One region of the Acetobacter sp. P1H12_c genome, then DNA from elsewhere that is predicted to be linked to it. Evidence: predicted binding sites of a transcription regulator. Region 1 holds the regulator's gene; the other holds the start of a gene.
What was found. The regulator LexA, encoded in region 1, represses DNA repair genes until DNA is damaged. The targets are predictions, from matches to a motif close to TGTTCTANNTANGTTC.

Region 1 (3,361 bases):
TAACCAAAGCCAAGAGCCAGCACATCATCCGCGCGCTGGAAGGGCGCGTTAAGCACAAGCCCCGCATCCACCGCATTGGCAATCTGGTTGCGGTTTGCTGGGGGAGCCCATGTCGCCCGCACAAAGCCCGCGAGCGTCTGCGCGCCAGACAGGCTGGCAAGCTCCTGATCCGCCACGGCATACAACGTCCAGTTGCCTTTATGCCGCACAGAAGAGTCGGCCTGATCCGGAAAGCGGCCCGTATCCCCATAGCCGCCCAGCTTATAGGTGCCGTCCCGCCCCCAGAGCTTTGTGTGATACTGCGCTTCCAGAAACATCAGCACGCCGGTGCCAAAATGGAACCGCGTGCCACTCGGGTCCTGATTCTGGTTCCACGGATCTGCCTCATTCAGGAAACTGGCCCCGATGGGGTTATCATCCGCAACCGCCGCCAGAACCGTCCAGTCATGGGACAGGGCATATTTGAGCCGGAGAGCAGGCGTCCCCAGCGGTGCGGCAGGCCCCTGATCATACAGGTTATTATCCGGCACCATAGGCCAGGAAAATGAGGCGTTCATAAACTGCTGAGCACCGTCACTCCCCATAAAATCATGGCTGAGGTCCAGCTTGCCAACCCGCAGGTCCAGCTTGTCATGGTCAAAGGTCTGACCATACCAGACCTCATAAAGCCGGAGATTGATATCCGCCTCAATCCCCGAGACCTGATTGAACACATAAAGCGGCTGATTACTGAAGGGATGCCCGCGAATATCCACGCCACTGATCCCGAGAGTGCCGAGCGGCAGATGCGTCAGACGGCCTAGGTCCAGCGAGAGCTGGCCCGTCGTCACCCCGATATAATTATTGGAAGGCTGGCTTCCGCCAACCGGAATAGCCCAGAATTCGTTCTGGTCCGTGAGCTGAAAATCCACACCATGCTCAGCGAGAGTACGGCGCACACCGCCCCAGTCCTGCGTCAGACGGTCTTTAAAACTGAACGCATCCTCGCCAGACTGTGCATCCTGCGCTCCCGCCGGAGCCACATTCAGGGTCAGGCAGGCGCAGAACGCTGCCGGAACTGTGATAATTTTTCTAAACACAAAACCTGTTCAAAATTACTATGCTACCGGCTGAAAGAACGGCTCCGGGTCCTGTGGCCAATAGCAACCGCCACCCGCTTAAATCGCCATACTGCAAAGCAACAGGCCCGCAACGGACCCTTCTGTTTCACAACTTTACAGGCCCCGCAAAAAATACAGAAGCGCTTTTGATATGACCGAATAACCCCTTGACCCAAAAAGAGAACTTATATAGAACAAAGTCTTATAAATACAAAAACGATCATCTGCTCCGGGGTGCCGCAATGCTGACGCGCAAACAGCACAAACTGCTTCTTTTTATTGATTCCCACCTCAAGCAGACGGGTTTTTCTCCTTCTTTTGATGAGATGAAAGAGGCCATGGGCCTGCGCTCCAAATCCGGTATCCACCGCCTGATTTCCGGGCTGGAGGAGCGCGGTTTTCTGCGACGCCATCATCACCGGGCCCGTGCGCTGGAAGTCATCCACCTGCCGGAAATCATGCCTGCGTCCGAGACCCTCCCCGCCAACGTCGTGCGCGGTGATTTCTCCCGTCCGCAGACAGCGGCACTGAAAATCCCGCTTTATGGTCGCATTGCCGCCGGTCTGCCCATTGAGGCAATGGCCGAGACCGACACCTTTCTGGATATCCCCAAAGATATGGTCGGCTCGGGCGATTACTACGCTCTGGAAGTCACTGGTGATTCCATGATTGAGGCCGGAATTATGGACGGCGACCACGTTATCATCCGTCGTACGGAAGATGCCGAGAACGGGCAGATTGTCGTGGCGCTGATTGATAATAGTGAAGTCACGCTCAAGCGCCTGCGCCGTAAAGGCAACACAATCGCGCTTGAACCCGCCAACCCGCGCTATGAAACGCGGATTGTCCCGGCGGAGCGTCTGCATATTCAGGGGCGTCTGGCCGGTCTGATCCGCCAGTATCACTAAAGCCCCGCTTGTGCGACCACCTCACCAAGCAACGCGCCTTAGGCGCGGGGATTGAGACCAGACCTGAGAAGGGGGCGTGATTTCGATATCACGCCCCCTTCTCACTCACACACTCTCCCTGCCTCCACAGACGGCATCCCATGAGGGAATGAGCCCGCTCAGCGTGCGCACAGCCTCCGGTGTAACAGCCTCCTGCTGCGGCAGTTCGGCCAAAATCCGCACCTTTCCTTTTCCCTCAATCGTTTTCCGATTCTCAGGGTTGAGTGGCCCGCTCAGCACCACTCCGGCAACAGCCAGACCTCTGGCCCGCATGGCCTCCAGACTCAGCAACGTATGGTTGAGTGTACCCAGCCCGCTGCGGGCAACCAGCACCACCGGCAGCCCCCAGCGTTCCGCCAGATCAAGCATCATCAACGTATCCGTGGCAGGGACCATCAGGCCGCCCGCCCCTTCCACCACCATCGGGCGTTCGGGGTTCTGCAACGGCAAAGCCAGAAGGGCCGGGTCAATTTCCGCTCCTTCTGCCTGTGCTGCGGCAAGGGGGGAGAGAGACGCCTGATAGGCTCCGGCGGGAGGAATACAGTCCTCCGGCAGACAACCACTCAGTTTTATAACGGTCGCAGTATCCCCTTCTTCATCCGCCAGCCCGCTTTGCAGAGGCTTCCAGTACAGGGCGTTCCATGCCTGCACGAGGCAGGCAGACGTCAGCGTTTTCCCCACGCCGGTATCTGTTCCGGTGACAAACACCCCGGCTCTCCGGGGTGTTTGGAAACAGCCATACGCCAGATGCCAGGTGGCCAGAGCGCCGCTCACATCAAACCGTGCCATCACCCGCCGCAGGTCTGCCGGGGAGAACGCCGCGACACCCTCTCGAGGGACAGACGCCCCGGTTGCCTTCAGGTGCCTGACAAACGCCAGTCCGCTTTCAAAAGGCTGAACACACCGCTCCGCTGTCCACCGCCCTGCACACAGGCGGGGCTGCCAGCCCTGCACGGTCCGGACGTCCGGGTACTCCGGCGTGCCTGCCACAAGCCCTTCTGCCGCGCAGGCATTCTGCCATTCCGCAAATGTGCCATCCAGCAAGGTTGAAACCGCAATCACGCCACCGGGCGTCAGGCGCTCGGCCAGTGTTTGCAGAACAGCGGCGGGTTCGGCCAGCCACTGAAAGACCAGATTGCCGCAAATCAGATCAAACGAACCCGCAACATCAGGGCGCGCGGCATCCATCTCACAAAACTGTACACGGTTACCGACGCGGTTGCGGGCACGTTCCAGCATCTTGGGGGCAATATCTGTCGCAATCAGTTCCGCCTCAGGCCAAGCTTCGTGCAACATCTGCGTCAGAAAGCCAGT
Region 2 (3,361 bases), on a different contig from region 1:
CTCGGTGCGGACAGACGCTCCTGTCGCACCGCGCTCACTCATGCCGCCCCCCTGCCTGTCGAGCCGTTCCATAATCCCCAGTTCGTTCTGCACATGATGCCCGACCTCATGCGCCACGACGTACGCCCGCGCGAAGTCCCCTCCGGCCCCCAGACGGTTCTTCAGCTCCTGAAAGAAAGCGAGATCCAGATAAACTTTATGGTCAGCAGGGCAGTAGAACGGGCCAACAGACGTCTGCGCGTATCCGCAGGCAGACTGCGTTCCGCCGGTAAACAGCACCAGACGCGGCTGATGATAGGTACGGCCCATCTGCTGGAAATAAGATGTCCAGACGTCCTCAGTTGAGGCGAGAATACGGGCGATAAACTGCTTTTGCGGGTCCGGGCCCTGCGCAGGCTGCTGGGCCACAACCGTTGTCTGACTACCAGACGATGCACTGCCTTCCAAAAGGCTGAAGACAATTTTCGGGTCTACCCCAAAATACAAAGCACCTAGCGCCAGAAGAATTCCGCCAATACCAACCTTCAGCGGGCCGCGCCCGCCTCCGCCACTTCCGCGCTCATCATCAATATTCGTGCTTTCCCGTTCATCATCCAGACGCATGGTTTTTCCTTTTTATGCCTGCGGTTCTGATCATGCGGTGTTTCTTACCACAAATCAGCAGCAGGCACGGCAAGAAGAACTGATGCGCCGTGCAGGACAATCAGGCGCGCAAGGCGCTCCGCCACCATGAACGCCGTGTTGTCTCGCGACGATCATTGTGAGACGCATATTGGGGCGTAACGGAAAAGGGATGCGTTTCATACCGGGCGGGGTCAACAACCCATCCGGCAACACCCCCGTGATGGTGGCTGAGCATTTCAATGGACCACCGCTCTTCCGCCTTATATGGCCCGGCTGCCGTATTATCGCGGAGGCTGAAAGTGGTGCTTGGGGCAATTTTCCAGCGCGTCGCACTCAGGCAACGGGACGCTCCGCTCCCCAGAAAAGTGGACCGATAGAGCAGGAATCCGGTCGCGCCCCGCTCATGCGCGGCCAGTTGCAGGCGACGCGTTGCATTCAGGTCTGGCGCGGCGCGGCTGTCAGCCACCACAGCAGCCACCCCCGGCTCCCGCAGAACAGCTTCACACAACTCCACAAAGGACGCCTGCGTGGCTGTCACACAGATCAGCCTTCCGGGGTTCAGGCCAGCCTGTTCAACGCCTGCCACGCACAGATCAAGGTGCTCCTCCCCAATCCAGATAACAGCGCCTGTTGTGCGTGCCAGCACCGACGCCACGAAACGCGAGGGCTTGGCGGAAACCTGCCTGTCACTGCCGGCTCCAAAAAACTCGTGCACTGTGCCTTTTTCCAGCCCCCCGCCAAGACGGGCATCAATTTCCGCAACGCCCGTGGAAAGTCGCTGCGCCACGGATCTGGGAGGCTCGCTCCCCATCCGCGCAATACGGTCCCGCAGCAAATCCAGTGTATCCGAGTGTGATGACGCCATGAGTGCAGTCCTCCTGTTCCGGTTTTTATAATAAGAACAAAACAAGAACACAAGGATTTTTTAAGCACACGCTCTCCCGCCCGAACCATCCCATACCGCACCTATACCCCACCGGGGTTCAGGAAAGAGCCTGAGTATGATTATACTCTTTACAACTGCCTCCGGGTGCTTTCTTTAGGGGCATTCCCCGAATGGAGGCGGACTCTCTCATCATGCGCCGTTCAGACACACACACCCGGATACTGGCGGCCCTGTGCCGCTGGCTGATGGTGTGCTGCGTTCTGCTAGGCCTTGGCGGGCAGCTTCTTCTGCAAAGCAACGCCCTGCCGGATGAAGCACCGCGCGTGACGTTCGAAAGGCTGACGGGTCTGCATATCGGGCCGGAACAGTCACCACCTATGTCCCAGCACATGCACATGCATATGGCTACCGGACACAACCACACCATGATGCATGCCGGTGCGCCGCACCCATCCGGACACCATCATGACGGGTCCTGCCCGCTCTGCCCCCTGCTGCATCTTCCGGCTTTTATCTTCAGTGTCGCGTTCCTCGCGGCCCTGATTCTGATTGCGTGGTCCCAGACAGCCTACGGGGTTCTGCTGCCGCGTGCGCCGCCGCTCCGCGCCCTCGCCCTCCGGCCACCCCCGACAGGGCCGCCCGCTTTCCTCTGAAAACGATACGCGCTGACACATAACCCTCCAGACATACCGGGAGGCGAAGGGTGTCGGCTGTTTCCGTTTCAAGGAAAGTTTCAGCACAATGTCCCATCTTTTTACAAGGCACGTCCTGCGCGCCCGCCTGCTTGCAGGCTGCTGTGCGCTGGCCTGCACCGTCTCTCTTTCTTCTTTGGCAGATGCACAGAGCAGCCTGCCGGCAACACCGGTATCCGCACAGTCTCTGGCCCCGCCTCTGTCCCCAACCGCTTCTGCGGACACGACAGAACAAAACACTCCCGGCTCTACTGAGCAGATTACCGTCAACGGAACGCGGCATCCGGTTTCAACCAGCCCCGATACAGCCAGCCTGTTCCGGCAAAGTCTGGGCTACAGCGCCTATTCCGGCGGGGGTGTTTCCTCCCTCCCCGTGCTCAACGGCATGGCGGATGAACGTGTCGCAACGTTTGTGGATGGCATGCGCATCCCCTCCGCCTGCCCCAACCACATGAACCCGGCCATGTCCTATATTGACCCGGACGCCGTTTCCTCCGCCGTTGCCATTGCTGGCATTACCTCTGTCAGTCAGGGGGGAGACAGCACGGGGGGCACGCTGGAGGTCAACCGGAAAGACCCAGTTTTTTCCAGCACGGCCAGACTGCTCGTCACCGGGCATGTCCGTGGAGATTACCGTAGCAATGGCGGCGGATCAGGCGCGTCCGGCTCCGTCACCGCCGCCAATGACTGGCTGAGCCTGCGCTATACCGGCTCCTACAGCCACGCCAGTGATTACCATACAGGTGGTAAAGGGCAGCGCGTTCTGTCCACCAGCTACCTCAGCTTTAATCACGCGGTCACGCTGGGAGTAAAAAAAGATAATCATCTGCTCGCCATCACCGCCGGGCAGCAGGACATTCCGTATGAGGGCTTCCCGAACCAGTATATGGACATGACCAACAACCGCTCCACGTTTGTAAACGGTAAATATAAAGGCGATTTCAACTGGGGCACGCTGGAGGCGCGTGGCTTCTGGCAGCGGGTCAGCCACGTCATGAACATGCTGGCGGACAAAGGGGGCCATACGGCCACAACCGGCATGCCGATGAATACAGACACCCGCACCGCCGGATACTCCATCAAGGCGACCATTCCGCTTGGCCATAAGCATATGCTCGGGCTTGGCAGCTCCTTTGACCATAACGGCCTGAACGACTGG

Region 2: KP699_RS10555 (ImuA family protein) is a predicted target of LexA. The motif match lies at 1,524-1,539, and genes of this name have one in related genera.

What each region holds. Positions count from the first base shown of each region.
Region 1 covers NZ_JACRVR010000002.1:183,737-187,097, forward strand. The annotation lists gene KP699_RS03530 (carbohydrate porin) at 1-1,079, opposite strand, end outside; gene lexA (transcriptional repressor LexA) at 1,343-2,008, shown strand; gene bioD (dethiobiotin synthase) at 2,114-3,361, opposite strand, start outside.
Region 2 covers NZ_JACRVR010000019.1:42,798-46,158, forward strand. The annotation lists gene KP699_RS10550 (neutral zinc metallopeptidase) at 1-603, opposite strand, end outside; gene KP699_RS10555 (ImuA family protein) at 704-1,489, opposite strand; gene KP699_RS10560 (DUF2946 family protein) at 1,702-2,163, shown strand; gene KP699_RS10565 (TonB-dependent siderophore receptor) at 2,252-3,361, shown strand, end outside.